3 regions of the Agromyces sp. NPDC127015 genome follow, and region 3 is predicted to be linked to each of the others. Evidence: predicted binding sites of a transcription regulator. Region 3 holds the regulator's gene; each other region holds the start of a gene.
What was found. Region 3 encodes LexA, which represses DNA repair genes until DNA is damaged. Its sites were predicted from a motif close to TCGAACANNTGTTCGA; they were not measured.

Region 1 (10,382 bases), on a different contig from region 3:
TCAAGGGCGGCCTGATCGTCGACATCGGCCTCCGCGGCTTCCTCCCGGCGTCGCTCATCGAGCTCCGCCGCGTGCGCGACCTCACGCCGTACCTCGGCCAGGAGATCGAGGCGAAGATCCTCGAGCTCGACAAGAACCGCAACAACGTGGTGCTCTCGCGCCGCGCGCTGCTCGAGCAGACGCAGTCCGAGTCGCGTTCGACGTTCCTCGCGAACCTGCACCCGGGCCAGATCCGCAAGGGTGTCATCTCGTCGATCGTCAACTTCGGTGCGTTCGTCGACCTCGGCGGCGTGGACGGCCTCGTGCACGTCTCCGAGCTGTCGTGGAAGCACATCGAGCACGCCAGCGAGGTCGTCGAGGTCGGCCAGGAGGTCACCGTCGAGGTGCTCTCCGTCGAGCTCGACCGCGAGCGCGTCTCGCTGTCGCTCAAGGCGACGCAGGAGGACCCGTGGCAGGTCTTCGCCCGGACCCACGCGATCGGCCAGGTCGCTCCGGGCAAGGTCACCAAGCTCGTGCCGTTTGGTGCGTTCGTTCGCGTCGCCGACGGCATCGAGGGCCTCGTGCACATCTCGGAGCTGTCGGGCAAGCACGTCGAGCTCGCCGAGCAGGTCGTGTCGGTCGGCGAAGAGGTCTTCGTCAAGGTCATCGACATCGACCTCGAGCGTCGCCGCATCTCGCTCTCGCTGAAGCAGGCGAACGAGGGCGTCGACCCCGAGGGCACCGAGTTCGACCCGGCGCTCTACGGCATGCTCACCGAGTACGACGAGCAGGGCAACTACAAGTACCCCGAGGGCTTCGACCCCGAGACCAACGAGTGGCGCGAGGGCTTCGAGGCCCAGCGCGAGAAGTGGGAGCAGGACTACGCTGCCGCCCAGGCTCGCTGGGAGGCGCACAAGAAGCAGGTTGCTGCTTCGCTCGCCGCCCAGGCTGCCGACGACTCGTTCTCGGCCGGCGGTGCCTCCTACTCGAGCGACTCGGCCGGCACGGGCACCCTTGCCGACGACGCCTCGCTCGCGGCGCTGCGCGAGAAGCTCTCGAGCAACAACTGATCGCACCTGCGACACGACTGAAGGCCGGTTCCCTCGGGAACCGGCCTTCGGCCGTTTCAGGGCGTCGTCGCGGGATGCCTCGCGGCTGCCTCGCGGCGGGCGCGACGACGCCGCACGACGAACACGAGCGCGATCACGAGCGCCACGATGCCGAAGACCACGAGCACGGGCGCCAGCACTGCGGCGAACGCGAGCGCGAAGCTCCCGGCGTCTTCCGCGGCACTCACGACCGGGCCGCCGAATCCGAGTGTCGCTGTGTTGACGACCGGCCGGGCGGCGGCCTTCGCCACGTGCACGAGCAGCGCGAGGCCGACGCCGATCGCGACGGGAACCCAGGCGTTCGAGCTGAAGAACGACCCGGGATCGGTCACGACGGCGGTCGTCGAGTCGATCCCGGTGCCGAAGACGATTCCGCCGGCGGTCGGCCTGACGACCGTCTGCACGACATCGTTCGCCGAGTCGAGACCCGGCACCTTGTCGGCGATGAACTCGACCGCGAGCAGGAGGACCAGCACGAGCAGGACCCACTCGTTCGAGAGCCACGCCCACGCGGGCGGCAGTTCGACGAGGGTCGTGAAGCGATCGAGCGCACCGAGCACGACGAGCGGGATCCAGGCGTTGAGACCGGCCGCGAGCGCGAGCCCGGTGCCGGTGAGCAGCTCGAGCATCCGCGCCTCCTCGTGGGTCGAGTCGAGTGTCGCACGATTAGAGTGGTGTCGTGTATCTGATCGGGCTCACTGGTGGTATCGCCTCGGGGAAGTCGACCGTCGCGCGCAGGCTGTACGAACACGGGGCGGTTCACATCGATGCCGACGACCTCGCCCGGCGGGTCGTCGCACCGGGCACCCCCGGGCTCGCGGCGGTCATCGCGGAGTTCGGCGAGGGCGTCCTCCGACCCGACGGCTCACTCGACCGCGCGAAGCTCGGCGAGATCGTCTTCAAGGACGACGCCGCGCGGGCCCGCCTGAACTCCATCGTCCACCCCGCGGTGCGGGAGCTGTCGTCGCGGCTTATCGCCCGCGCCGAGGCCGATGACCCCGATGCCGTCGTCGTGTACGACGTGCCGCTCCTCGTCGAGGCATCCGTCGATCACCCGTTCGATCTCGTCGTCGTGACGAACGCGCCGCGCCGCACCCAGGTGAAGCGGCTCGTCGAGGAGCGCGGCCTCGACCTGATGCAGGCCGAGGCGCGAGTCGACGCGCAGGTCGACAACACTCGGCGGCTCGCGATCGCCGACGTGGTCATCGACACCGACGGCTCGCTCGCGCACACGATGAGCCAGACCGACGCCCTGTGGGCGCGGGTCGTGGCCGAGCGCTCCGGACGCGATGTCGGAGGCCGCTCCTAGACTTGGAGCATGCAGGCCACGCGCTCAGTTCGCCCGTTCGAGGTCATCAGCGAGTATCGACCGAGCGGTGACCAGCCGCAGGCGATCGCCGAACTCGCCGGCCGCATCAACGCGGGTGAGACCGACGTCGTGCTGCTCGGAGCGACCGGTACCGGCAAGTCGGCGACGACGGCCTGGCTCATCGAGCAGGTCCAGCGTCCGACCCTCGTGCTGGCCCACAACAAGACCCTCGCCGCGCAGCTCGCGAACGAGTTCCGCGAGCTGCTGCCGAACAACGCGGTCGAGTACTTCGTCTCCTACTACGACTACTACCAGCCAGAGGCCTACGTCCCGCAGACCGATACGTTCATCGAGAAAGACAGTTCGATCAACGCCGAGGTCGAGCGGCTGCGCCACTCGACGACGAACTCCCTGCTCAGCCGGCGCGACGTCGTCGTGGTGTCGACCGTGTCCTGCATCTACGGCCTCGGCACGCCCGAGGAGTACCTCGGGGCGATGATGCCGCTGCAGGTCGGCCAACGGGTCGACCGCGACTGGCTCATCCGCAAGTTCGTCTCGATGCAGTACCAGCGCAACGACGTCGACTTCTCGCGGGGCACGTTCCGCGTGCGCGGCGACACGATCGAGATCATCCCCGTCTACGAAGAGCTGGCGATCCGCATCGAGATGTTCGGTGACGAGATCGAGGCGCTCTACAGCCTGCATCCGCTCACGGGGCAGATCGTCCGCCAGCTCGACGCGGTTCCCGTCTTCCCGGGATCGCACTACGTCGCATCGACCGACGTGATGCAGCGCGCCATCGGAACCATCCGCGACGAGCTCGACGAGCGCCTCGCCGAGCTCGAACGCGAGGGCAAGCTGCTCGAGGCGCAGCGGCTGCGCATGCGCACGACCTTCGACCTGGAGATGATGGAGCAGATCGGGTTCTGCTCGGGCATCGAGAACTACTCGCGGCACATCGACGGGCGCGCGCCCGGCGAAGCGCCGCACTGCCTGCTCGACTACTTCGCCGACGACTTCCTCGTCGTGATCGACGAGTCGCACGTGACGGTGCCGCAGATCGGTGCCATGTACGAGGGCGACTCGTCGCGCAAGCGCACCCTCGTCGAGCACGGGTTCCGGCTGCCGAGCGCCCTCGACAATCGCCCCCTCAAGTGGGACGAGTTCAAGGCGCGCGTCGGCCAGACCGTGTACCTCTCCGCGACGCCGGGCCGATACGAGATGGGCATCGCCGACGGCGTCGTCGAGCAGATCATCCGGCCGACCGGCCTCGTCGATCCGCAGATCGTCGTGAAGCCGTCGAAGGGGCAGATCGACGACCTGCTCGAAGAGATCCGCAAGCGTGCCGAGCGCGACGAGCGGGTCCTCGTCACCACCCTCACGAAGAAGATGGCCGAAGAGCTCACCGACTTCCTCACCGAGGCCGGGGTCAGGGTGCGCTACCTGCACTCCGACGTCGACACGCTCCGGCGGGTCGAACTGCTCACCGAGCTTCGCGCAGGCGTCTACGACGTGCTCGTCGGCATCAACCTGCTGCGCGAGGGTCTCGACCTCCCCGAGGTGTCGCTCGTCGCGATCCTCGACGCCGACAAAGAGGGGTTCCTCCGGTCGTCGACCTCGCTCATCCAGACGATCGGGCGCGCCGCGCGCAACGTCTCGGGCGAGGTGCACATGTACGCCGACGTGCTCACCGACTCGATGAAGCAGGCGATCGACGAGACGACGCGTCGGCGCGACCGGCAGCTCGAGTACAACCGCGTCAACGGCATCGATCCCCAGCCACTGCGCAAGCGCATCGCCGACATCACCGAGGTGCTCGCGCGCGAAGAGGCCGACACCGCTGCGCTGCTCGCGGGCCGCGACGGCCGTAAGAAGTCGCCGGTGCCGAACCTCCGTACCGAAGGCATCGCCGCCGAGGGCGCGAACGACCTCGAAGAGCTCATCCGCGACCTCAACGACCAGATGCTCGAGGCGGCCGGCGAGCTCAAGTTCGAACTCGCCGCGCGACTGCGCGACGAGGTGTCCGAGCTCAAGCGCGAGCTCCGGCAGATGGAGAAGGCGGGGCACCTGGGCTGACGGGTACGGCGGGCGCGCTGCAGTCTCGACGGGGGCGCCCGCCGGTCCGATTCGAACATCTGTTCGCCGACAGCGCATCGGTCGAGGCATCCGTGTCGGTGGGTCTCTCTAGACTCGAAGGGTGCCAGTTTCACGTCTCGATGCCCATTCGCGCCTGAGTGTCCGCGGTGCCCGCGTGCACAACCTGCACAACGTCGACGTCGAGATCCCGCGCGACGCGATGGTCGTGTTCACAGGCCTTTCGGGTTCGGGCAAGTCGTCGCTCGCGTTCGACACGATCTTCGCCGAGGGGCAACGACGCTACGTCGAGTCGCTGTCGGCATACGCCCGGCAGTTCCTCGGGCAGGTCGACCGGCCCGACGTCGACTTCATCGAGGGCCTGAGCCCCGCCGTGTCGATCGACCAGAAGTCGACGAACCGCAACCCCCGCTCGACGGTCGGCACGATCACCGAGATCTACGACTACATGCGACTGCTGTGGGCGCGCATCGGCGTGCCGCACTGCCCGGTCTGCGGCGAGAAGATCCAGCGGCAGACGGTGCAGCAGATCGCCGACCGGCTGATGGAGCTCGAGGAGGGCACCCGGTTCCAGGTGCTGAGCCCCGTGGTGTCGAAGAAGAAGGGCGAGTTCGTCGACCTCTTCCGCGAACTGGCGGCGCAGGGCTATTCGCGTGCCGTCGTCGACGGCGAACTCATCCGCCTCGACGAGCCGCCGAAGCTCAAGAAGCAGATCAAGCACGACATCTCCGTCGTCGTCGACCGGCTCGTCGCCGGGCCCGACGTGCTGGGCCGGCTCACCGACTCGCTCGAGACGGCGCTCCGGCTCACCGACGGCCTGGTGCAGGTCAACTTCGTCGACGAGTCGGGTCCTGACGCCTGGCACACCTTCTCCGAGAAGCTCTCGTGCCCGAACCAGCACCCGATCCAGCTCACCGAGATCGAGCCGCGCACCTTCTCGTTCAACGCGCCGTTCGGCGCCTGTCCCGAGTGCTCCGGCCTCGGCACGCGCATGTCGGTCGACGAAGAGCTGCTGCTCGGCGACCCGGCCCTCTCGATCACCGACGGCGTCATCCTCCCGTGGACCTCGCAGGGCAAGAGCCTCTACAACTACTACGAGAAGCTGCTCGACGGGCTCGCCCGCGACCTCGGCTTCTCCCTCGACACGCCGTGGGCCGAGCTCCCCGACGAGGCACGGCAGGCGGTCCTGCGCGGGCAGAACTTCGAGGTCAAGGTGCGCTGGCGCAACCGGTACGGCCGTGAGATGAGCTACACCTCGGGCTTCGAGGGCGTCGTGCCGTACATCGAGCGGCAGTACCTCCAGGCCGAGACCGACGTGCAGCGGGCGCGGTGGGCCGAGTACCTGCGCGAGGTGCCCTGCCCCGTGTGCGACGGCAAGCGGCTGAAGCCCGAGGTGCTGTCCGTGCTGATCCACGATCACAGCATCGCCGACGTCGGCCTGCTGAGCCTCACCGATGCGCGCGCATTCATGGACCGCCTCGAGCTCACCGATCGCGAGCAGGCCATCGGCGCCCAGGTGCTGCGCGAGATCAAGGTCCGCCTCGACTTCCTCATCCGGGTCGGCCTCAGCTACCTCGACCTCGCGCGCGCCGCCGGCACCCTCTCCGGCGGCGAGGCGCAGCGCATCCGCCTCGCCACGCAGATCGGCTCGGGCCTCACGGGCGTGCTGTACGTGCTCGACGAGCCGAGCATCGGCCTGCACCAGCGCGACAACCGGCGTCTCATCGACACCCTCGTCGCGTTGCGCGACCTGGGCAACACGCTCATCGTCGTCGAACACGACGAAGACACCATCCGCACGGCCGACTGGATCGTCGACATCGGCCCCGGGGCCGGTGTCAACGGCGGTACCGTCGTGCACTCCGGCAGCTACGACGACCTGCTGAAGAACACGCGCTCGCTCACTGGCGACTACCTGTCCGGCCGCAAAGAGATCGCGACCCCGGCGCGACGCCGGCCGATCGACCGCGACCGCATGATCTCGGTGCAGGGCGCCGCGGCGAACAACCTCCGCGGCATCGACGTCGAGTTCCCGCTCGGAACGTTCACGGCGGTGACCGGCGTGAGCGGCTCGGGCAAGTCGTCGCTCGTCAACGACATCCTCTACCGCGTTCTCGCGAACAAGCTCAACGGCGCACGCAAGGTCCCGGGCAAGCACCGCCGGGTGACCGGCCTCGAGCAGCTCGACAAGGTCGTGCACGTCGACCAGGCGCCGATCGGGCGCACACCGCGATCGAACCCCGCGACCTACACGGGCGTGTTCGACCGCATCCGCACGCTCTTCTCCGAGACGACCGAGGCCAAGGCCCGAGGCTACCTTCCGGGGCGGTTCAGCTTCAACGTCAAGGGCGGGCGCTGCGAGGCGTGCTCGGGCGACGGCACGATCAAGATCGAGATGAACTTCCTGCCCGACGTCTACGTCGCGTGCGAGGTGTGCGGCGGCAAGCGGTACAACCGCGAGACGCTGCAGGTGCACTACAAGGGCAAGAACATCGCCGAGGTGCTCGAGATGCCGATCTCCGAGGCGGCCGAGTTCTTCGAACCGATCTCGGCGATCCACCGCTATCTCAAGACGCTCGTCGACGTCGGACTCGGCTACGTGCAGCTCGGACAGAGCGCGACGACGCTCTCGGGCGGCGAGGCGCAGCGCGTGAAGCTGGCGACCGAGCTGCAGCGACGGTCGAACGGCCGCAGCGTCTACGTGCTCGACGAGCCGACGACCGGCCTGCACTTCGAAGACGTGCAGAAGCTCCTCCGGGTGCTCGGCAAGCTCGTCGAGAAGGGCAACACCGTGATCGTCATCGAGCACTCGCTCGACGTCATCAAGTCGGCCGACTGGATCATCGACCTCGGGCCGGAGGGCGGCTCGGGCGGCGGCCAGGTCGTCGCCACCGGCACTCCCGAGCATGTCGCGACGGTCGCCGAGAGCCACACGGGCTACTTCCTCCGCGAGATCTTCGACGCCGCCGCCGAGCGCGCCGACGTCGCCAGCTGAGCCGATGGTGAGCGCGCGACCGAGCTCCGACACGGTTCCGTACCGCCCGAAGCCGGGCGAGATCCCGACGAGTCCCGGCGTGTACCGCTTCCGCGACGCCGACAGGCGGGTGCTCTACGTCGGCAAGGCGAAGAACCTGCGGGCGAGGCTCTCGAACTACTTCGCTCCGCTGAGGAGCCTCCACGAGCGCACCCGGCGCATGGTCACGAGCGCCTCGTCGGTCGAGTGGACGGTCGTCGGCAGCGAGGTCGAGGCGCTCCAGCTCGAGATCACGTGGATCAACGAGTTCCATCCCCCGTTCAATGTCCGCTTCAAGGACGACAAGTCGTACCCGTACCTCGCCGTGACGATGGCCGACGAGGCGCCGCGAGCCTTCGTCACGCGCAATCGCAAGATCCGCGGCGCCCGCTACTTCGGGCCGTACCCGAAGGTGTGGGCGATCAACGAGACGCTCGAGATCCTGCTGAAGCTCTTCCCGATCCGCACGTGCAAAGACAGCGACTACCGGCGGGCGATGGCGAGCGGCAAGCCGTGCTTCGCCGGTCAGATCGGTCGCTGCTTCGGGCCGTGCTCAGGGCTCGTCACCATCGAGGAGCACCGCGAGAACGTCGACCGCTTCGTCGGGTTCATGCAGAATCAGGACCGGCGCATCGTCGGCGAGCTGACCGATCGCATGCAGGCCGCCGCCGCCGCGCAGGAGTACGAGGCAGCCGCCCGCTACCGCGACCGCCTGCAGGCGGCGAACGCCTTCTTCGAGAAGAGCGCGGTCGTGCTCGGCGACAAGGTCGACCTCGACGTCTTCGGCGTCGACCACGACGAGCTCGCCGCCGCCGTCCAGCTGTTCATCGTCCGGGGCGGTCGAGTGCGCGGCGTGCACTCGTGGACCGTCGACAAGGAGCTCGACGTGCCGCTCGGCGACCTCGTCGACTCGATCGTGCAGAACGCCTACGCCGATGGGCTGACTCCGCCGGCCGAGGTCGTCGTTCCCGAGCTCCCCGACGACGCTGCGGCGCTCGAGGACTGGCTGGGCGCGACCGCCGGACGGAAGGTGCGCCTGCGGGTGGCGCAGCGCGGCGACAAGGCCTCGCTCCTGCAGACCGCGACGCAGAACGCACGCCAGACGCTCATGCTCTACAAGACCCGTCGTAGCGCCGACTTCACGACGCGCTCGCGTGCCCTCGAAGACATCCAGGAGGCGCTCGGCATGGCCGATGCGCCGCTCCGGATCGAGTGCTACGACGTCTCGCACCTGAGCGGCACCAACATCGTGGCATCCATGGTGGTCTTCGAAGACGGCCTGCCGCGCAAAGACGAGTACCGCCGGTTCACGATCCCGCAGTCGAGCGACGACACCGACTCGATCCATCAGGTGCTCACCCGACGGTTGGCGTACCTCGCGAACGCGCACGAGGCTGCGGCCGAGCGCGAGGGAGACGCCGGCGACGCTCCCGAGCGGCGCAAGAAGTTCGCCTACCCGCCGAACCTGCTCGTCGTCGACGGCGGGCAGCCGCAGGTCGCGGCCGCGGAGCGCGCCCTGCGGGAGTCGGGAGTCCAGGGCATCTACCTCTGCGGCATCGCGAAGCGTCTCGAGGAGATCTGGACGCCCGAGAGCGACTTCCCGGTCATCCTGCCGCGCAACAGCGACGCGCTCTTCCTGTTCCAGCGGGTGCGCGACGAGGCCCATCGGTTCGCGATCACGCACCAGCGGCAGCGTCGCAAGCGCGACATCGGGTCGGTGCTCGCCGAGATCCCGGGCCTGGGCCCCGCCCGGGTGAAGGAGTTGCTGCGCCATTTCGGCTCGGTCGCGCGGTTGCGTGCGGCCGACGAGCACGCCATCGCCGAAGTGAAGGGCATCGGCCCGACGCTCGCGGCGACCGTCCACGCGCAGCTGCACGCCGATCCCGCGCCCGCACCCCGCTAGGCTGGTGTGTCGGTACGAGAAGGGGGCTGGCATGGCGGCGGGGGAGCCCGAGCGGCAGGAGATGCTCATCGTCACGGGGATGTCCGGTGCCGGACGATCGACCGTGGGCAATGCGCTCGAGGACCTCGGCTGGTACGTCGTCGACAACCTGCCGCCGCAGATGCTGCGCCCGCTCGTCGAGCTCGTCGAACGAGCCGGCACGTCGCTGCCGCGCATTGCGGCGGTCGTCGACATCCGCGGCCGTGACTTCTTCGCCGAGCTCCAGGACATCATCCAGGCGCTGCGCACCGGCGTGAACGTCCGCGTCGTCTTCCTCGACGCGAACGACGCGGTGCTCGTGCGGCGTTTCGAGGCGGTCCGCAGGCCGCACCCGCTGCAGGGCAACGGCACCCTCCTCGACGGGATCGGCGCCGAACGTGCTCGCCTCGCGACCCTTCGCGAGGCGAGCGACTTCGTCGTCGACACCTCCGACCTCAACATCCACCAACTCGCCAACCTCATCACCGAGACGTTCGCCGACGCCGACCATGCGGGCCTCCGGGTGACGATGCAGAGCTTCGGCTTCAAGTACGGTGCTCCGACCGACGCCGACCTCATCGCCGACGCCAGGTTCCTGCCCAATCCGTTCTGGAATCCCGAACTGCGACACCTCACGGGCGAAGACGCCCCGGTGCGCGACTTCGTGCTCGGCCAGCCGGGCGCCATGGAGTTCATCGACGCCTACGCCAAGGCGCTCGAACCCGTCCTCGCCGGCTACCAGCGAGAGAACAAGCGGCACGCGACGATCGCGATCGGCTGCACGGGCGGCAAGCACCGCTCGGTGGCGATGGTCCGAGAGCTGAGCGAGCGCGTCGCGAACATGCCCGGCGTCGTCGTGAGCGTGAAGCATCGCGACCTCGGTCGCGAATGACGCCGGGCCCGCAACACAGATTGGAACACAGGTGCCATTGACCGCTGATGTGAAAGAGGAGCTCG
Region 2 (10,382 bases), on a different contig from region 3:
CGGCGGCGTCGACGCGGGCCACGACCATCGCCTGCCGCAACGCCACGGGCCCGTCGTTCGCGCTGAGCGAGTGACGGGCGATGTCGGCGAGCGCGTCGAGGTTCATCTGGGCGATCGTGCGCTGCTCGGCGACCACGTCGTCACAACCGGCGGGGTTTCGAGACGGTCGCTGCGCTCCAGCCTCGACCTGCTCACCCCGAGCCGGGCGCTTCGCGTCGCGCGCCCGGTGGAGCTCCGCGCCGACGAGGGTCTCGATCGCGAGCTTGATCGGAGCGCCGTTGACGGGGTCGGCAGCACCCTTGAACCGGATCATGCCGTGCTCGTCTTCCCAGATGCGGAACTCGCGCGCCGCCCGCAGTTCGTCTTCACGCGGCTTCACCCCATCGGGGTCGAGGCGCGCCTGCATGAGCTTCACCAGCCGGTGCAGCCCGTCGACCCCCACGACCGGAGCCCGATCGACGAGGAACGCCTCGGCCTCGGACAGCTCGACCCGGTCGGCGCGCGGCGCGATGCCGTCGAGGAACCGGCAGATCACATCTGCCGCGTCGACGCACGCGGCACCCGACGACACTGCCCGTGCGAGGTGCGGATGCCTCGGCGGCAGCACCTCACCCGTGAACGCGGCCCGGGGTGCGGTCGCCGCACCGACCGCGACGAGCTTGACCGCCTCTTGGAACCGGCCACCCGTCGCGGAAGCGATCAACCGTTCGGCCGAGGAGAACCCGTGCCGGCGGGCTACAACATCGTCGGCACCGGTGCGGGAGCGGGCCGCGAGCTCGGCCGCGACCGGCGCCTGCAATGCCTGCACACGCCGAGCGAGTTCACCCAGGGCTTCGGTCACCCGCACCAGGCCGTCGTCGCTCATCGACCGCGCATCGCCGACCGGGTCGACCGACCCGGCGGCACCAGCGGCCAATGCGCCCGACCACACCGCATCGACCCCGTCGAGCGCAGCTGAAACCCCGATCAGTGCGGGTATTGCATCAGCTGCGACCACACCCCGAGTCTACCCGGAAGTGGCTCGGGTTCGAAGAGATATTCGAAACTGTGGACAATGAATCGGGCGATGACCCCACCGACCGGCACGCACACGCCCGCTCGCCCCCGACCGACCCGTACTCATGCACGCGCGCCCGCAGGCACGCACCCGCCCGACCCGCACTCACTCACTCACTCGCCCACGCACCCAAACAAAGACACGAAACGGGCTCCCAGCCGGTCGGGAGCCCGTTTCGCGGTCGCGTCGTGACGGGTGCGAGAACGTCAGAGGTTCATCGCTCGGGGGTGGGGGCCCCGTCACGCGCGTCGTCAGCGGTCGACTGGCCGTCACCGCTGCGTTCTTCACCGGCCGAGGCCGCGTCGTCCGCGGTCTCCTGCCCGGTCTGGCTGTGCTCCTCGCCGTTCGCGGCGCCGTCTTCGGCGGCCTGCTGACCGGTCTCGGATGCCTCGTCGCCGGGCACGACCGGTGCGTCACCGTTCTGGCGGTGCTCGGCGGCCTTGTCGAGGCCAGCCCGGCGCTTCTCCTCGGCGTTCTCGTGGGCGGCGTCGCGCCGGTCGGCGCCCTTCTCGCGAGCATCCTCGGCGGTCTGCTGGCCGAACTCGCGGTGCTCGCGGCCGGTGTCGCTGATGTGCTCGCCGCCGGGCTCCTGCTGGCCGGTGACGCCGTCGAAGACCTCTTGCGCCGGTGCCGGCAGCACGCCGGCAGCGCCGGCAGCGCCCACGCCCGTGAGCCCTGCGGCGGTCGCCGCCGCCGCACCGATCGCGATCTTCGCTGCCAGGCCGAGCCCGGCGATTCCCGTGAATGCCACTCTTCTTCTCCGTATCTTCGGCGACGAGCCACTGGGGGTCTGGCTCGTCGCCGCAGTCGTTGCGTTCGGGTCGAACGAGATCGAGCCCGCCGCAACGCGGTCGGCGTCGAGTCGCGCCAGCAACTCGGCCGACGGCTGCGGCGCCGCCTGCCCGGCCGCGAGTCGGAAGGCGGCCACGGCGTCGGCGACGCCCGCGAGGTCGGCACGCCGCGGCGGCACATCGCCGCGCAGCAGGGCTGCGGCCTCGTCGTCGTGAATGCGGTGGTTGCTCATCTCACTCCCTGCTATCGCCGGAGGTCGCCGCAGGGGTACGCCCTGCGGGGAATTTCTTTCGAAGCGCCGTGAGCGCCCGGCGCTGCAGCGCCTTCACCGCACCCGCGCGCTTGCCCAGCACGGCGGCGACCTGCTCGACCGTGAGGTCGCCGATGATGCGCAGCACCATCACGTCGCGCTGGTCGGGCGGAAGCCCGTCGAGCATGGCCAGCGCCGCGGCATCCCCGATGCGACCCAGCGCCTCGTCCTCGGCGCTGGCCGCCCGCCGGGGGTCGAGCTCATCGGCCCACTCCTCGCTCGGCGCCTGCCGCGCGCGGCGGCGCAGCTCGTCGACGAGGCGCCGGTACGCGATCGTGAACACGAAGGCCCGGAACTCCGCCGCGCCGCCCTCGAATCGGTCGAGCCCGTCGAACACGGCCAGGAACACCTCGCTCGTGAGATCGTCGGGCTCGGCAGAGCCCCGCGCCCGCAGGAAGCCCGCGACGGCACCGGCGTGCGCGTTCCAGAGCTCGGCCGACGCCCACGGCGCCCCGGCCTTCGCCGCGAGCAGCACCGTCTCGAACCCGTCGGCCGCCGCCTCAGCGCCGCCGCTCGCGGCCTGCGGCATCGCCCAGCCCCGGGAGGCCGAGTGCGCGAGCACCCCGTCGAAATCGCCCATGGTCGCAAGAGTGTAGGGCAGCCGACTGCGTGCCGCACTCGGCGTGACGCGCGACGAAGGCACGAGGCATCCTCGCCCTGCGACGCACGGTCGGGTTCGGTGCCGTCACTCGCCCTTCGCGCCGGCGTCGGTGACGCCCACGTCGGTGCGGTGGAAGTTCTGGAACGACCGCGACGCGGTCGGCCCGCGCTGGCCGAGGTAGCGGCTCGCGTACTCGGCCGAACCGTAGGGTCGCTCGGCCGGCGACGACAGGCGGAAGAAGCAGAGTTGCCCGATCTTCATGCCCGGCCAGAGCTTGATCGGCAGGGTCGCGACGTTCGACAGCTCGAGCGTGACGTGCCCCGTGAACCCCGGGTCGATGAAGCCCGCGGTCGAGTGGGTGAGCAGGCCGAGCCGGCCGAGCGAGCTCTTGCCCTCGAGCCGCGCGGCGACGTCGTCGGGCAGGGTGACCTGCTCGTAGGTCGATCCCAGCACGAACTCGCCGGGGTGCAGGATGAACGGCTCGTCGGGCTTCACCTCGATCAGGTGGGTGAGCTCTGGCTGGTCTTCCGCCGGGTCGATGTACGGGTACTTGTGGTTGTCGAAGAGCCGGAAGTACCGGTCGAGCCGCACGTCGACCGACGACGGCTGCAGCATCGACGGATCGCTCGGCTCGAGCGCGATGCGGCCGAGTTCGAACTCTGAACGGATGTCGCGGTCGGAGAGCAGCACGCGCCCAGCCTACCGAGGCCCCGGCTCCGCCTCAGTGCGTGGTCGGGAACTGATCGTCGGCGAGCAGGGCCGTGTCAGCGCCGCAGCCGAGCTCGCCGTCCTGCAGCAGGACGTCGGACACGTGCAGGCGCTCGACCACGCCATCGGCCGAGCGCACGAGCAGGCAGTCGTCGGCGTCGCGCATGGCGAGCCCCAGGCGGTCGCCGTCCCGCAGCACCTCCACCGGCGCGAGCGCGCGACCGTCGGTCTCGCCCTCCAGCCGAGCGGTGATGGATGCCTCGAGCTCGTCGGCACTCGCATCGCCCGCGCCGGTCAGCACCTCGATCGCGACGGCCTCGGCCGCCTCGGGCACCACGGGCCGTTCGTCGGCGGGCGGTTCGACCTCGACGAGCGGGTCGGGGCACGACGTCTTCTCGACCCCGCCGTCGATGACGCCCCAGCGGTCGAACCGGAGGCGCACGCAGAAGTCGTGTTCGGGGTCGTCGTTCGCCGAGACCTCCGTGATGCGGCTCGCGAGCACGAGTGCGCCGACCGGCTCTTCCCACGCGGCATCCGATTCGGGCTCGATCGCGACGAGCCGGAACGGCGTCGCCGTATCGGGCACCGGGCCCCAGTCCGACGTATTCCCGCGATCGGGGACGCCCGTGGCCGGCAACTCCTGCGTCGCTCGGCGCGCGTACGCGGCGATGGCGTCCTCGGGCCGATCGAGTCCGATCGACTGCGAGACGAAGCCGACGTCCTGCGCAAGCGCCGCCGCCTGCTCCAGCAGTTCTGGCTCGGCGGCCCCGGCGCCGTCCGTCGCGCCCACGCCGGCCGTACAGCCGGCGAGCGCGACGACGAGCGCCGCCGCGATCCCCCCGATGATGACGTGCTTCGATGCGCGCATATCGCCATCCTGCTGCAGCGTGCATGCCTGGCGTGGCATTCGTGCCCGACCTCACCGAATGGATGCGGCGATTCACGTCGGCGTTGTTAGGATGAGTTCCACGTCGCCGAGCGGCGTGCGCCGATGTAGTTCAATGGTAGAACTTCTGCTTCCCAAGCAGACAGCGCGGGTTCGATTCCCGTCATCGGCTCTGGATCGGCCTGATCACCGGCCGCGTGACCTCAGCGCCCGCTCGCGGCGACTTCTTCGGCGCTGCGCTGCACGCAGAACTCGTTGCCGTCGACGTCGCTCATCGTGACGTAGCCGGAGCCGTTCTCACGGCGCCGGTCGGCGACGACGGTCGCGCCCAGCTCCATGAGTCGCTCGACCTCGGCATCCCGCGTGGTGCCGACCGGTGAGAGGTCGAGGTGCATCCGGGGCGCGAACTCCTTGCCGTCGTCGACGGGTTGGATGTAGACCCGGATGGTCACCGGCTCAGTGAGGTAGACCGTCACGGGGTCGCCGGGGTTGTTCGGATCGTTCGGGTCCTCCTTCAGGTCGAGCAGCGCCTGCCAGAAGGCGCCGAGCGACTCATGGTCGCGGGCGGTGAGGTTGATCGCGTCGATCTGCGAGGCCATTGCTCTCCTTCGTCGGTCGCCCCCGGCGTTCGGCGCGAGGTCACCCCGCCGACGTTACCCGCGGGGTGGGCCCGCTCACCAGCCATGCCGGCGCCGGAATGCACGACACGTGCACGTCGACCTCACCGCGCCGCCGGCCTCGGACGCTCGCCTCGGCGATCGCCCAGCCAGCCGCGGCGCCGGAACAGCACGTAGACGACGATGTCGATGGCGACCATCGCGATGCCCACCACGAGCCAGCCGAACTCCCACTGCACCAGCGGCAGGTTCTTGAAGTTCATCCCGTAGACGCCCGCGATCACCGTCGGGATCGCGAGGAGGGCGGCGAAGGCCGAGATCGTGCGCATGTCCTGGTTCTGCCGGGTGGAGACATTGCTCTCGTGACTCGAGACGACCGCGTCGAGGGCGGCGTGTTCGGCCGTGGCGAGCTTCGCCACCCCCGTCACGTCGTGCTCGAGGTGCGTGAAGAAGGCGCGCAGTGCGGGCTCGGACGCCATCATCGCCTCGAACTCGCCGCGATCGGCCGTGATCGCTTCGGCGAGCCCCGACACGGCCCGGTCGATCCGGCCGATGCGCTGCCGGAGGCGGTAGATGCGCCGATAGTCCTCGCGGATGCTGCTGTCGAACACCTCCTCCTCGACCTCTTCGAGCTCGCGTTCGACCCCGGCACCGAGCTCGACGAAGTCCTGCACGACGGCGTCGAGGATGCGGTAGACGCCCGAGATCGGCGAGGTCACCGGCACGAGGGCGTCGGCGAGCAGCAGCGCCTCGATATCGCGGAGCTCGTCCTCGGGTCCGTTCTGCACGACCAGGCACTCGTGGTCGTTGAAGATCAGCGCGATGTCGGTGTGCGTGGCCGGGTCGGCACCGCTCCGGTCCACGTCCCAGAGGTTGAGGTAGAGGTGGCCCGAGAGCCGCTCGAGCTTCGGAGCCTGACGCCCCTCGACCAGATCGGCGATGATCAGCGGGTGGATGCCGAACCGCTCCCTCAGCCGCTCGAGTTCGCCCGGATCCGGGTTGACGACCCGCACCCAGACGCCCGCGCCCGTGAGCATCTCAGGCATCATCGACCTCGTCTCTGCGTCCCGGTGCGCCGTCTCCGCGCCGGATTCGCCACCCTCACCGTAGGCGCGCGACGGTGTTCCGCACACGGGGTTGCCGTCGGCGCCCGAGCGGGCTAGCGATTTCCCACCGCCCTGTCGGCGGCGAACCGGTCGGTCGTCGCTCAGCTCGACAGCGCGGCACGCAAGGGGAGCGCGAGCGCCGACCTGGTCGAAGCGCTCGAGGCCCTCGCGGACACCTTCCGCTGACGGTCGCGACCGTCAGCGGGCGCGCCCGCGCGGGTCGGCGGGTTCGGTCGCGGCCGTCTCGATCTTCTGCACGAAGCGCCGCGGTGGGATGGCCCGGCCGAGGCACCCACGAGGTGGGCCCCCCAGCTCACACGAGACGGAACACGCGGATGATGACGAAGCCCGGCTCGGCCCGGGCGTACCCGACGAACTGGGACTCGGTGAGCCACTGCAGCTCGGGGTGGTCGGTGCGGAACTGGAACGCGGTGCGGTAGTAGAGGTCCTGCTCGGCCACGTCCTCGCCGGCCTCGATGCGCGCCCAGGTCGCCTCATCGGTGCGCCAGATGCCCCGGTTCACGACCTCGACGGCGGCCGGGCCCGAATCGAGCGAGGCCTCGATGACGTAGCGGGCGTCGAGCTCGACGACGAGCCCGCGACCGACCCACCAGTCGCCGCCGCTGTTCAGCACGACACCGCCCAGCCGGGGCCCGTCGAACGTGCCGCCCGAGACACGGGCGAAGTGCCGCCCCTCCCCCGGCGTCGACCCGCCGAGCGGCAGCTCCTCGTCGACCTGGCAGCGCAGCTCGAAGCAGTACTCGAAGGCGGGTTCCATCAGCGAGGTCGACATGGGTGGGGTGGCTCCGTTCATTTCGGGGAGGCTCTGTTCTCTCGCAATCATCGCGCTCGAGCGCGTCACCGTGGGCATCGACTGCGTACCACCCAGTCTGTGCCGTCGAATCGTCCCAACGCTTCCCTGCCGAGCGCTGCGATCAGAGCCGACGCCCCACGACCTCACCCGCAACGGCATCCGATCGCTCTAGAGTTGGCCCGTGGCACCATCCGCACCGTCGGCCCTGAAGCGTCGAGGGCGCCTTCGCTCCCTCCGCCTGCATCCGGCCCAGACCGTCGTGGCCGGCTTCGCGATGGCCGTGCTCGGCGGCACCGCACTGCTGATGCTGCCGATCTCGAAGGCCGGGCCGGGCGGCGCCTCGTTCGTCGAGGCGCTCTTCACCGCGACATCCGCCGTGTGCGTCACCGGGCTGACCGTCGTCGACACCGTGACGTACTGGTCGCCGTTCGGGCAGGTCGTGATCATGCTGCTGATCCAGCTCGGCGGCCTCGGCATCATGATCTTCGCCTCGCTCATCGGCCTCGTGCTCGCACGGAAGATCTCGGTGCGCTCCAGGCTCAACACCGCGGCCGAGGCGAAGGCGACCGGCCTCGCCGACGTGCGGGGGCTCGTGCGGGGCATCGTGAAGATCACGTTCACGATCGAGCTCGCGATCTTCCTGCTGCTCGGCCTGCGCTTCCTCTTCGGCTACGGGTACGGCCTCGGCGAGGCCGCCTGGCACGCCGGCTTCCTCGCGGTCTCCTCCTTCAACAACGCGGGCTTCGCGCTGTACAGCGACAACCTGATGGGCTTCGTCGCCGACCCCTGGATCTGCCTGCCGATCTCGGCGGCGATCATCCTCGGCGGCCTCGGCTTCCCGGTGATCATGCAGTTGCGCAAGGAATTCCGCCGGCCGCTGCACTGGACGATGAACACGAAGCTCGTGCTCTGGGGCACGGTCGTGCTGCTCGTGGCGGGCACCGCCTACCTCACTCTCATCGAGTGGGACAACCCCGAGACGCTCGGCGGCCTCGACCCGGCGGCACGCCTGCTCGCCGGCTTCTTCCAATCGGTGCAGACCCGCACGGCCGGCTTCAACTCGATCGACATCGGCGCGATGCACGACGCGAGCTGGCTCGGCATGGACGTGCTGATGTTCATCGGCGCCGGCCCAGCGGGCACCGCCGGCGGCATCAAGGTCACGACGTTCGCGGTGCTCTTCTTCATCATGATGACCGAGCTCCGGGGCGAGGCATCCGTGAACATCTTCGGCAAGCGGCTCAGCCGCGCCGTGCACCGGCAGGCGATCACCGTGGTGCTCATCGCCGTCGCCGCGGTCGTCACCGGCACCGCGGTGCTGCTGCTGATGACGGGCCTCGACCTCGACCGCGTGTTGTTCGAGGCGGTCTCGGCCTTCGGCACGGTCGGCCTGTCGACCGGCATCACGGCCGACCTGCCGGATGCCGCGAAGGTCGTGCTCGTCCTGCTCATGTTCCTGGGCCGGATCGGCCCGCTCACGCTCGGCAGCGCGATCGCGCTGCGCGATCGACGCCTCCTCTACGAACTCCCCAAGGAAAGGCCGGCCATTGGTTAGGTTCCCCATCTTCGGCGGCGACCCCGCTCGCCGCATCGCCGAGGCCGACTCGGTCGCCGTCATCGGGCTCGGCCGGTTCGGCAGCTCGCTCGCCATCGAGCTCATGGCGGGCGGCACCGAGGTGCTCGGCATCGACCTCGACGAAGAACTCGTCCAGGCCCACAACGGCGAGCTCACGCAGGTCGTGCGCGCCGACTCCACGAAGGAGGAGGCGCTGCGGCAACTCGCGATCGACGAGTTCGACCGCGTCGTCGTCGCGATCGGCGGGGATGTCTCGGCGTCGATCCTGACCTGCTCCGTGCTGCTGAGCATGAAGATCCCGGTGATCTGGGCGAAGGCCGTCGACGATCGGCACGGGCTCATCCTCGAGCAGCTCGGCATCCAGCACGTCATCTACCCGGAGAAGGACATGGGACGCCGCGTCGCCCACCTCGTGCGGGGCGCGGCGCTCGACTACATCGAGGTCGCGCCGGGGTACGCCCTCGTCAAGACCGCCGCGCCGTCGCTGCTGCACGGCAAGCGCCTCGGCGACACCGGCATCCGCGCGAGCCACGGCATCACGATCGCGGCGTTCCAGCACGGCGACGAGGCCTGGCGCAACGCCGACAACGCGACCGTGCTGCACGAGGGCGACACCATCCTCGTGGTCGGCCCGACCGCCAATGCCGAGGCGTTCGCGCAGCTGCGCTGAGCCGACGGGCGGACCACCCGGACGACCGCGCCCCGTTGAAGGGGTTGGGGGCGCGGTCGTCCGGGGGCGTCTCAGCGGGCGGGTGTCCCGTTCCGGTCCTTCCGGCGGCGTGTGATGACGAACAGGATGCCTCCGGCGATGACGAGTGCGCCCCCGAACGCCCAGGGCGCACCGGCTTCGAAGCCCGTGGCCGCCAGGCCGGCGGGCGGAGCGGGCGGCACGTCGACGTACTCGGTGACCGCGGGTGCGACGACCGGGTCGTCACCGTCGGGCGGGCTCGCGACGGCGAACGCGGTGTTCGCCACCTCCTGCGCCGCGACGTCGGCCGAGGTCACCGCATAGGTCGCCCTCGCCGTCACCGACTGACCCGGTTCGAGCACGCCCGGCTCGCCCGGCCAGTCGTAGGTCAGCTCCGAGAGCCCCTCCATCTGGTCGACGATCTCGGCGTCGGTCACGGTCACGTTGCCCTCGTTGGTGAGCGTGAACTCGTAGGTGATGACGTCGCCCTCGCCCGACACCTGATCGGGGTCGACCGCCTCCTTCGTCAGGTCGAGTGCGTCGACTGCGCCGAAGTAGTGCGACCAGTCCTCATCCGTGACCGGCGGTCCAGGCGGAACCTCCTCGCCGTCGACGCCCGTCGTCGGCGGGGGTGTGGCCGTCACCGACCCCAGGTTGGCGTACTGGCCGGCCGTCGCCACCCCGGTCGCCGTGCACTCGACGGATTCCCCGGCGGCGAGCGGGCCGGGGACCGCGTTGCTCCCCGTTCCGGCGCAGTCGATCTGGTCGGCGGCGACCTGGTCGTCGGTGACGACGACGTCCGTCAGCGGAGTGTTGCCGGTGTTCGTCACGACGTAGGTCCACGTCACGGCGTCGCCGATCGGGACGTACGGGCCGGTCGGCTCGTCGGCGTCGACGCCGTTCGTCGACTTCTCGATGTCGACCGCCGGCTCGGCGCCGAGGTAGTGCGACCAGTCCTCGTCGGTCACCTCCTTCGGCGGCAGGGGCTCGCCGTCGGGCCCGATCGTCTCCGGCCCGACCGCCGCGACCGTGCCGAGGTTCTCGTACTGGCCCGCCGTCGCCGTGCCGGTCGCCGTGCACTCGAACGTCTCGCCCGGAGCGAGCGGGCCGGCCACCACGTTCGTGCCGTCGCCGCAGTCGATCTCCGACGCCGCCACCTGGTCGTCGGTCACGGTGATGCCGGTCAGGTCGACGTTGCCCGTGTTCTCCACGAGGTACACCCAGCGG
Region 3 (10,382 bases):
CTCGAGCGACTCGTCGTCGCGGATCCCGCCCGACAGCTCGACGTTCACGCCGCGCACCTGGCGGATGACCTTCTTCAGGATGCCGCCGTTCGACCCGCGGCCGAACGCCGCGTCGAGGTCGACGAGGTGGATCCACTCGGCGCCCTGGTCGGCCCAGTCCACGGCCGCGTCGACCGGGTCGCCGTAGCTCGTCTCGGTGCCGGCCTCGCCCTTCGTCAGGCGGACGGCCTTGCCGCCCGCGACGTCGACGGCCGGCAGCAGCACGAGGCCGGGGGTCTTGTTGAACTCACTCATCACTACTGTCCTCGATCGCGATACGCCGTCGGCCGTGTTTCACCCGGCGCAGTGACGGCCGGCACAGTCACAGGATCATAGTCGCCCGCGCCGCGCGCGACGTGTCGCATGACGGTCGGATGACTCAGGCGAGTGCGCCGAGCCAGTTCGAGAGCAGCCGGATGCCCGCGTCCGACGACTTCTCTGGGTGGAACTGCGTCGCCGACAGCGGACCGTTCTCGACCGCGGCGAGGAAGCGCCCGCCGTGCTCGGCCCAGGTCAGCTTCGGCTGCGGGAACGGCGGCATCACGTCGAGGTGCCACGACTGCGCCGCGAACGAATGCACGAAGTAGAAGCGCTCGTCTTCGATGCCGTCGAACAGCACCGAGCCCGCGTCGGGCACGACGGTGTTCCAGCCCATGTGCGGCAGCACCTCGGCCGGAAGCTCGGTGACGGCCCCGGGCCACTCTCCGAGCCCCTCGGTGTCGACGCCGCGTTCGACGCCGTGCTCGAAGAGCACCTGCATGCCGACGCAGATGCCGAGCACGTGCCGGCCACCGGCGAGGCGCCGGTCGATGATCTCGTCGCCGCGCACCGCGCGGAGCTGGTCCATGACGGCCTTGAACGCGCCCACGCCGGGCACGACGAGGCCGTCGGCCTCCATCGCCGCTGCACGTGAGGCCGTGACCTCGACCTCCGCGCCAGCGCGTTCGAGCGCCTTCGCGGCCGAGTGCACGTTGCCCGACCCGTAGTCGAGCACCACGACGCGCCGGTTGCGGCTCACAGCGCACCCTTGGTCGACGGGATGCCGCTGACGAGCGGGTCGAGCGCCTTCGCCTGCCGGAATGCGCGCGCGAAGGCCTTGAACTCGGCCTCGGCGATGTGGTGCGGGTCGCGCCCGCCGAGCACCGTGACGTGCACGGTGAGCCCGGCGTTGAAGGCGATCGCCTCGAAGACATGCCGCACCATCGAGCCCGTGAAGTGACCGCCGATGAGGTGGAACTCGAAGCCCTCCGGCTCACCGGTGTGCACGAGGAACGGCCGCCCCGAGATGTCGACGACCGCCTGCGCGAGCGCCTCGTCGAGCGGCACGAGCGCGTCGCCGTAGCGCGAGATGCCGCGCTTGTCGCCGAGCGCCTCGCGGATCGCCTGCCCCAGCACGATGCCGGTGTCTTCGACGGTGTGATGCACGTCGATGTGAAGGTCTCCCGACGCGCGCACGGTGAGGTCGGTGAGCGAGTGCTTCGCGAACGCGGTGAGCAGGTGGTCGTAGAACGGCACGCCGGTCTCGATGTCGCTCGAGCCCGAGCCGTCGAGGTCGATCGACAGGTCGATGCTCGATTCGCTCGTCTCGCGCTGCACGCGCGCGGTGCGCGATCGGGGCTGGGCGGTCATGACTCGATCCTATTCTCGGTGGTGCCACCGGCCGCGCTGCTCGTCGCGACGGCCGCCGGCGCGAACACGGCGACCGCCTCGAGGAAGGCGGTGGTCTCGGCCTCGGTGCCCGCAGTCACCCGCAGGTGCCCGGGGATGCCGAGCTCCCTGATGAGGATGCCTCGCGCGAGCAGCCCCTCGAACACGGCGTGCGGGTCGTCGACCCCGCCGAACAGCACGAAGTTCGATCCGCTGCGGTGCGGGGCGAAGCCGAGTCGCGCGAGCTCGGTCGTGATGCGCTCGCGCTGGCGGCGGATGTCGTCGACCATCGCCAGCATCTCGTCGGCATGGGCGAGCGCGCCGAGCGCGGCGGCCTGGGTGAGCGCGGAGAGGTGGTACGGCAGGCGCACGAGCCGCAGGGCATCGATCGTGGCGGGGTCGGCGGCGAGGTAGCCGACGCGAGCGCCCGCGAACGCGAACGCCTTGCTCATCGTGCGGGAGACCACGAGCCGCGGCCGCCCCTCGAGCAGCGTGAGCGCACTCGGGGCACCGGGGTCGGCGAACTCGAAGTACGCCTCGTCGACGACGACGATGCCCCGTGCCGCGTCGGCGACGGCACGCACCGTGTCGAGCGACAGCGGCGTGCCCGTGGGATTGTTCGGTGCGCAGAGGAAGACGAGGTCGGGGTCGTGCTCGCGAACGGCGGCGACCGCCGTCTCGGCACTGAGCTCGAAGTCGTCGTCGCGGTCGGCGGCGATCCAGCGGGTGCCCGTGCCCGAGGCGAGCAGCGCGTACATGGAGTACGTCGGCGCGAATCCGAGCACCGAGCGGCCGGGCCCGCCGAACGCCTGCAGCACCTGCTGCAGCACCTCGTTCGAGCCGTTGGCGGCCCAGATCTGCTCGGGTGCGAGCCCGTGGCCGAGGTAGCCGGCGAGCGCCTCTCGCAGCTCGGTGAACTCGCGATCGGGGTATCGGTTCAACCGGAGGATCGCGGCGGCGACTCGGGCGACGATGTCGTGCGCCACGTCCTCGGGGATGGCATGCGTGTTCTCGTTGACGTTGAGGGCGACGGGCACCGCCTTCTGCGGCGCACCGTACGGGTCGCGACCACGGAGGTCGTCGCGGATGGGGAGGTCGTCGAGACTCGTCACCGAACCAGCCTAGCCACGCGACCCGTGACGCCCCCGGCGTGCGACCTCGTATGACCGCCTACTCCGAAGCGGGGACCGCGAGGCGCTGGCCCGGCTCGATCGTCGCACCGTCGAGCCCGTTGAGCCGGACGATCTCGGCGATCGTGTCGCGCGGGTCGGCCGACGGGTCGATCGCCTCGGCGATCTCCCAGAGCGAGCCCCCGGCACCCACCGTGACGTACTGCAGCGAATCGCCCCCGGCCAGGTCGGCGGCCGCACCGCCGGCGTTCAGCACGGCTGCGAGCGCCCAGAGGACGATCGGCAGTGCGGCGAGGGTCGTGAAGACAGCGCGCCCGCGACGGGTCAGCCGGAGGCGGGTGCGCGGTGCAGCCTCCGCACCGCCGTCGACACGGCCTGCGCGGGGCACCGGAACACCGGAACGGTACTCGTTCGTCACGATCGCTGCGCTCATGTCACCCTCCTGCGTGGGATCGCATCCGGCCCTCGGCCGGGAGGGCCGGATGCGAATCTCTGTTCCGAATATATCTTCGAACATCTTCGACTGCAAGCATCGGAGTGCGGGTTTCTCGGGGAGCGATCTCGCGACACACTCGAACGAATGTTTGCCGCTCCCGCCGCATGTGGATACAGTTTCGAATGTCTGGGAACAGTCGATCAGACACCACCGACATCCGATCGCGAAGGCGGTCGCAACGAGGGGCGGAACCGTGAAGAGCGACAACGACGTGCGCGAGACCGGCAGGGCACGCCGCCGCAAGAGCCTGAGCGCGAAGCAGATCGCGATCCTCGAGGTCGTGCAGCGTTCGGTGGCGACACGCGGCTACCCGCCGAGCATGCGCGAGATCGGTGACGCCGTCGGCCTCGCATCGCTGTCGAGCGTCACGCACCAGCTCAACCAGCTCGAACTCGCAGGCTACCTGCGGCGCGATCCGAACCGCCCCCGCGCGCTCGAGGTGCTCATCGAGCTGCCGGGCCTCGACGAGCGCCCTGCGTCGGCGGGCGATCCCGCGCCGGTCGGCGACGCGGCGATGGTCCCCCTCGTCGGCCGCATCGCGGCCGGCGTGCCGATCACGGCCGAGCAGCAGATCGACGAGGTGTTCCCGCTCCCCCGCCAGCTCGTCGGCAAGGGCGAGCTCTTCATCCTCAAGGTCGTCGGCGACTCGATGATCGACGCGGCCATCTGCGACGGCGACTGGGTGGTCGTGCGCTCGCAGCGCACCGCCGAGAACGGCGAGATCGTGGCCGCCATGCTCGACGGCGAGGCGACCGTCAAGGTGTTCCGCCAGCGCGACGGCCACACCTGGCTGCTGCCGCGCAACACCGCGTTCGAGCCGATCCTCGGCGACCAGGCCGAGGTCCTCGGCAAGGTCGTCGCCGTGCTGCGCGCGGTCTGAGCCCGCGGCCGCGCCGGCGGCGCGCGGTCTGAGCCCGCGGCCGCGCCGGCGGCGCGCGATCGGCGAGGCCGGGGACGTCGGGTGACGTGCGTCCGGAGGACGCTATGCGCTCGTCGCGCCTGCGGCGATCGCGCCCGCAGGCTGCGCCACCGAACGGAGCCAGCCGATCACCGCGTCCATGAACCCAGCATGATCGTCGCGGAAGACCGTGTGACCCGTGCCCGGCACCGTCGCGACGGTCATGCCCCGTCGGCGCAGGTCGGCCGCGACGCGCTCGGTGATGAGCAGGCTCTTCTCGGCGAGCAGCACGAGCGTCGGGGCGACGAGTCGGGCCGGCGGCACCAGCGGCCTGGTGTCGGCGAAGCCCAGCACGGTCCGCTTGTCCCAGTCGCGGAGGGTCGCCAGTTCGATGTCGACGTCGACCGCGCTCCACTTCGGGTTCATCCGCACGAGCGCGCCGCGCCGCGGCCTCGGGGCGATCGCGAAGAAGGCCTTGTACGCCAGGCCGCGCAGACCCGTCGGAAAGGCGAACGCGGGATCGACGTAGATCGCCGCCCGCGGCGCGAGCCGGTCGGCGACGAGGCTCGCGACGAGGCCGCCGAGCGAGTGCCCGAGCACGACGTCGGGGGGCCCGTCGAGCATGGGCTCGACCGTCTCGACCACGTCGTCGGCCCATGCGGCGGGCGAGTACCGACGCGCCCGCGGGCTGCGCCCGTGTCCGGCGAGGTCCACCGCGAGCACCCGGAAGCCCTGCGCCTCGAGTTCGTGCGTGACGCGGTGCCATGCGCGCGAGTCCGACATGATGCCGTGGATGAGGATGGCCGTGCGGGCGCCCGCGCCCGTCTCGTGAACCGCGAGTCGCATGCGATGACGGTACGCCGCCCGCCTGTGCATCGCCCCGGCGAACGATGCGAAGGCGCCGAGCATCGGGCGGATGCCGCTCCATGCGGCATCCGCCCGCCGCCTCATCCGGCGACCGGCGCCGCGAGCCCGCGTGCGAGTCCGGCCCGCACCGCACGGGTCGCCTCGACGAGGTTCGCGAGCGACGCCACCGTCTCGTCGTAGCCGCGCGTCTTGAGACCGCAGTCGGGATTCACCCAGAGCCGCCCGGCGGGGATCGCCGCCGCCGCGCGCTCGAGCAGTTCCTGCAGCTCGGCCGTCGACGGCACGCGGGGCGAGTGGATGTCGTACACCCCGGGCCCGATGCCGTGGTCGAAGCCGCTCGCCGAGAGGTCGTCGACGACCTCCATCCGGCTGCGCGCGGCCTCGATCGAGGTGACGTCGGCGTCGAGTCCCTTGATCGCGTCGATCACCACCCCGAACTCCGAGTAGCACAGGTGGGTGTGCACCTGCGTGCCGGGCGCAGCGCCGGCCGTCGCCAGCGTGAACGAGCCGACCGACCAGTCGAGGTACGCGGGCTGGTCGGCGCGCTTGAGCGGCAGCAGTTCCCGGAGTGCGGGCTCGTCGACCTGGATGATGCGGATGCCCGCCCCCTCGAGGTCGGCGATCTCGTCGCGCAGGGCCAGCGCGACCTGCCGGGCAGTGTCGCCGAGGGGCTGGTCGTCGCGCACGAACGACCACGCGAGGATCGTCACCGGTCCCGTCAGCATGCCCTTGACCGGCTTGTCGCTGAGCGACTGCGCGTAGGCCGACCATTCGACCGTCATGGGCGCCGGACGCGAGACATCCCCCCAGAGGATCGAGGGCCGCGTGCAGCGCGACCCGTACGACTGCACCCAGCCGTGCTCGGTGACGGCGAAGCCGTCGAGCAGCTCGGCGAAGTACTGCACCATGTCGTTGCGCTCCGGCTCGCCGTGCACGAGCACGTCGAGGCCGAGCTCCTCCTGCAGGCGCACCACCCGCTCGATCTCGGCGCGCATCACGCCGGCGTACGCGTCGGCGTCGAGCTCGCCCCGGCCGAGACGGGCGCGGGCGATGCGCAGGTCGCTCGTCTGCGGGAACGAGCCGATCGTCGTGGTCGGCAGTTCGGGCAGTCCGAGGGCCGCCTGCGCCGCGAGCCGTTCGGCCTCGTCGCCACGGTGGAAGTCCGCCTCCGTGAGGGCGGCGAGGCGGTCGCGGACCGCGGGCACCCGCACCCCGGGTGCGGCGGCACGGTCGGCCAGTGCCGCGGATGCCTCGGCGAGCCGCTCGGCGACGGTGTCGCGCCCGTTCGTGAGGCCGAGGGCGAGCGTTGCGACCTGGCCGACCTTCTGATCGGCGAAGGCGAGCCAGCTCGCGAGCCGCGGGTCGAGTCGGGACTCGTCGTCGACGTCGTGCGGCACGTGCAGCAGCGAGGTGGACGTCGAGACTGAGACGGCGCCCGCCCGGTCGCGCAGCCCCTCAGCCCGCTCGAGCGCGGTGCCGGGGTCGCCACGCCAGACGTTGTGCCCGTCGATGACGCCCGCGACGAGCGTCTTCGTGCGCAGCGCGGCCTCGGTCCTCGCATCGAGGGCCGTCGGCACCGCGCCCCGTACGAGGTCGAGCCCGATCGCCTCGACGGGCGTCTCCGCGAGCACCGGGAGCGCGTCGTCGAGCGACCCGTAGGGCGCCGCGACGAAGATCGCCGGGCGCCGGTCGAGCGCACCGAGCAACGCGTAGGCCGTCGCCGCGGCATCGAGCACCAGCTCGCTCGGCACGTCGATCGCCTCGGAGACGAGCGCCGGCTCGTCGAGCTGCACCCACTCCGCGCCGGCCGCCGAGAGTTCCGCGAGCAGCGCCGCATAGACGGGCAGGAGGTCGGTGAGCCGGTCGATCGGGCGGAACCCGTCGGGCGCGCCGTCGGCGGCCTTCGCGAGCGACAGGAAGGTGACCGGGCCGACCACGACCGGCCGCGTCACGAAGCCCTCCGCCCTCGCCTCGGCGAACTGGGCGACGAGACGCTCGGCGTGCAGCGAGAACTCCGTCTCGGGGCCGATCTCGGGCACGAGGTAGTGGTAGTTCGAGTCGAACCACTTCGTCATCTCGAGCGGAGCACGCTCGCCCTCCCCGCGGGCGATCGTGAAGTAGGCGGTGAGGTCGAGCCCGCCCTGCTCGTCGAGCAGGTCGGCGAATCGCGCCGGAACGGCGCCGAACGCGACGGCCGCGTCGAGCACCTGGTCGTAGTACGAGAACGTCTCGGGGATCGCCGAGCCCGTGCGTTCGAGTCCGAGCTCGGCGAGCCGCTCACGCGTCTGCGAGCGCAGCGCGCGGGTTCGCGCCTCGAGCTCGGCCTCGTCGATCGTGCCGGCCCAGAACGCCTCGACCGCGCGCTTGAGCTCCCGGCGCCGACCGATGCGCGGATAGCCGAGCACGGTTCCGGACGGGAAGCGGGTGGTGGGTACGGTCATGACTCGTTCCTTTCGATTTCCGGGTAGGCCGAAGCACCGCGCCGGTCGCGGGTCGTCGACATCGACCGCGGGGCATCGGGCCCCGGGCCGGTGGTGGTGAAGTGATCGTCGATGCGGCGGGAGCCGCCGGTCAGGTCCTCCGCCCGGCGCGGACGCCGAGTCCGAGCCGGTCGAGCACCGAGAGCACCGTCTCGTGCCGGTTGTAGGTGTAGAGGTGCAGGCCCGGGGCGCCGCCCCGCAGCACCTCGCCAGCGAGGTTCGCCGCGTACTCCTCGCCGATCCTGGCGCGGGCCTCGCCGTCGGGCTCGATCTCCAGGTCGATCGCGAGGTCCGCCGGCGGCTCGACGCCGGTGAGCTCGGTCAAGCGCGCGAGTCGGGCCGGATTCGTGACCGGCATGAGCCCCGGCAGGATGGGGATCGTCACCCCGGCCGTGCGCGCCCGTTCGACGAAGCCGAGGTAGTCGTCGGCGTGCCAGAACAGCTGCGTGATCGCGAGGGTCGCCCCGGCGACCTCCTTCGCGAGCAGGGTGTCGACGTCCTGCGCGAGCCCGCGCGAACGCGGGTGGCCCGTCGGGAACGCCGCGACCGCGACCCGCTCGGGGCGGGGTCGGGCTCCGATGCGGCGGGCGCCGGGCGCGCCGGGGACGCCCGACTCTCCGAACGGCTCGCGCTCCTCCTGCACCCGGTGGATGAGCTGGACGAGCTCCGCCGCGGTGCCGAGGTCGCCGAGACCGGCGTCGGGGTCGTCGCCCTCCGGTGGGTCGCCGCGCAGCGCGAGGAAGCTCGTGATGCCCGCGTCGAGGAACTCGCGCACGAGGCGGTTCGCCTCGGCGTGCGACGAGCCGACGCAGGTCAGGTGCGCCATCGGCTCGACGGAGGTGTGCTCGAGGATGTACCGCAGCACGGTGAGGGAGCGGCCGCGCTGCGACCCGCCCGCCCCGAACGTCACCGAGATGAAGGCCGGGTCGACCTCGGCCAGCCGGTCGATCGTGCGCCCGAGCGCGATCGCCGCGGCGTCGGAGCGCGGCGGGAACAGCTCGAACGAGATCGGCGGGCGGTCGGTACAGTCACCCGTCTCCCGGGTGCCGGCGGCTCCGGTCGCAGCCATGTCGGACTCCTCGATGGGTGCCGCATGGCGGTGGTGGCACGGCAGGCCGCGGCCACCGCCTCACGGCGGATGGGTCACGCGGGCGGGTGCCGGGCTCGGCGGTCGCTCCTGGCGACGGGCATCCGGCCCGTCGTCGACGATCAGGAGCGACGTTACGCGATGGCACGGCGCCGCCGGCCAATGTGACCGGGAATGACGTCGACACGCTCGGAGTGCGGCAACGACCCGGATGCCTCGGCGCCTGCCGGGGCATCCGGTGGTTCGGCCGGTGCGCTACGCGGCGGCGACGGGTGCGACGAACTCCGCGTACTGGCCGGCGAGCTCTGGCGAGACGAGCGCACGAACGCGCGTGCCGTCTTCGACGTAGTCGAGCTCGAGGACGCGCGCCTGCTCGTGCAGGGCCGACACGATGTCGCCGCGGTCGTACGGCACGAGCAGTTCGACCTCGACCGCGGGGTCGGGCAGCATCTCGCCGATGGCGGCCAGCACGTCGGCGATGCCCTCGCCCGTACGGGCCGAGGCGAACACGGCGTCGGGCTCGAGCCCGCGGAGCACGAGGCGATCCTCGGCCGAGACGAGGTCGGCCTTGTTGAAGACCACGAGCTCGGGGATGTCGCGGGCGCCGACCTCGCCGATGACGTCGCGCACGGTCGCGATCTGCCCGGCGGGATCTGGGTGGGCCGCATCGACGACGTGCACGATGAGATCTGCGTCGCCGACCTCTTCGAGCGTCGAGCGGAACGCCTCGACGAGCTGGTGCGGAAGGTTGCGCACGAAGCCGACCGTGTCGGCGATCGTGTAGACGCGGCCGTCGGCCGTCGTGTTGCGACGCACCGTCGCATCGAGGGTCGCGAACAACGCGTTCTCGACGAGCACGCCGGCACCCGTGATGCGGTTGAGCAGGCTCGACTTGCCGGCGTTGGTGTAGCCGGCGATCGCGACCGACGGCACCGCGTTGCGACGGCGGTTCGCCCGCTTCGCCTCGCGCGCTGGCTTCATGCCCGCGATCTGGCGCCGGAGCTTGGCCATGCGCGAGTGGATGCGACGGCGGTCGAGTTCGATCTTCGTCTCACCGGGACCTCTCGAGCCCATGCCCGCGCCGCCCGAACCCACCTGGCCACCGGCCTGGCGGGACATCGATTCGCCCCAGCCGCGAAGCCTCGGGAGGAGGTATTCGAGTTGTGCGAGCTCGACCTGCGCCTTGCCCTCCCGGCTCTTCGCGTGCTGGCTGAAGATGTCGAGGATGACGGCGGTGCGGTCGATGACCTTCACCTTGACGGCGTCCTCGAGTGCACGCCGCTGGCTCGGCGCGAGCTCGGTGTCAGCGACGACCGTGTCGGCGCCGAGCGAGGCGACGATGTGCCTCAGCTCTTCGACCTTGCCGCGGCCGAGGTACGTCGAGGGGTCGGGGTGCGGTCGCCGCTGCAGCACGCCGTCGAGCACCCGGGCGCCCGCAGTCTCGGCGAGGGCTGAGAGCTCGCGGAGCGAGTTCTCGGCGTCGTCGAGGGAGCCCTGCGAGTAGACGCCGATGAGCACGACGTTCTCGAGCCGGAGCTGCCGGTACTCGACCTCGGTGACGTCTTCGAGTTCGGTGGAGAGGCCGGCGACGCGACGCAACGCCGCACGCTCTTCACGGTCGTACTGCTCGCCGTCGGTGTCGGCTCCCGAGGCGGCGTCGGAGCCGTGCACCATCATGGCCTCGGCCGCACCGGAACCGAACCGGGTGACCCCGGCCTTCGTCTCCGCGCCCCGCAGC

Region 1: uvrA (excinuclease ABC subunit UvrA) is a predicted target of LexA. The motif match lies at 4,525-4,540, and genes of this name have one in related genera.
Region 2: ACFWGP_RS02410 (DUF222 domain-containing protein) is a predicted target of LexA. The motif match lies at 1,028-1,043, and genes of this name have one in related genera.

Annotation. Positions count from the first base shown of each region.
Region 1 covers NZ_JBHXDI010000001.1:1,042,890-1,053,271, reverse strand. The annotation lists gene rpsA (30S ribosomal protein S1) at 1-1,049, shown strand, start outside; gene ACFWGP_RS04900 (DUF4126 domain-containing protein) at 1,106-1,717, opposite strand; gene coaE (dephospho-CoA kinase) at 1,768-2,397, shown strand; gene uvrB (excinuclease ABC subunit UvrB) at 2,407-4,473, shown strand; gene uvrA (excinuclease ABC subunit UvrA) at 4,595-7,486, shown strand; gene uvrC (excinuclease ABC subunit UvrC) at 7,494-9,407, shown strand; gene rapZ (RNase adapter RapZ) at 9,439-10,317, shown strand; gene whiA (DNA-binding protein WhiA) at 10,349-10,382, shown strand, end outside.
Region 2 covers NZ_JBHXDI010000001.1:516,270-526,651, reverse strand. The annotation lists gene ACFWGP_RS02410 (DUF222 domain-containing protein) at 1-997, opposite strand, end outside; gene ACFWGP_RS02405 (hypothetical protein) at 1,272-2,081, opposite strand; gene ACFWGP_RS02400 (RNA polymerase sigma factor) at 2,083-2,739, opposite strand; gene dcd (dCTP deaminase) at 2,845-3,450, opposite strand; gene ACFWGP_RS02390 (hypothetical protein) at 3,482-4,336, opposite strand; tRNA gene ACFWGP_RS02385 (tRNA-Gly) at 4,456-4,526, shown strand; gene ACFWGP_RS02380 (VOC family protein) at 4,558-4,953, opposite strand; gene ACFWGP_RS02375 (CorA family divalent cation transporter) at 5,076-6,017, opposite strand; gene ACFWGP_RS02370 (DUF3237 domain-containing protein) at 6,391-6,891, opposite strand; gene ACFWGP_RS02365 (TrkH family potassium uptake protein) at 7,166-8,446, shown strand; gene ACFWGP_RS02360 (potassium channel family protein) at 8,439-9,137, shown strand; gene ACFWGP_RS02355 (SdrD B-like domain-containing protein) at 9,209-10,382, opposite strand, start outside.
Region 3 covers NZ_JBHXDI010000004.1:29,203-39,584, forward strand. The annotation lists gene priA (bifunctional 1-(5-phosphoribosyl)-5-((5-phosphoribosylamino)methylideneamino)imidazole-4-carboxamide isomerase/phosphoribosylanthranilate isomerase PriA) at 1-294, opposite strand, end outside; gene hisH (imidazole glycerol phosphate synthase subunit HisH) at 419-1,057, opposite strand; gene hisB (imidazoleglycerol-phosphate dehydratase HisB) at 1,054-1,668, opposite strand; gene ACFWGP_RS12350 (histidinol-phosphate transaminase) at 1,665-2,798, opposite strand; gene ACFWGP_RS12355 (LysM peptidoglycan-binding domain-containing protein) at 2,857-3,249, opposite strand; gene lexA (transcriptional repressor LexA) at 3,506-4,192, shown strand; gene ACFWGP_RS12365 (alpha/beta fold hydrolase) at 4,295-5,056, opposite strand; gene metE (5-methyltetrahydropteroyltriglutamate--homocysteine S-methyltransferase) at 5,158-7,518, opposite strand; gene ACFWGP_RS12375 (methylenetetrahydrofolate reductase) at 7,649-8,626, opposite strand; gene hflX (GTPase HflX) at 8,900-10,382, opposite strand, start outside.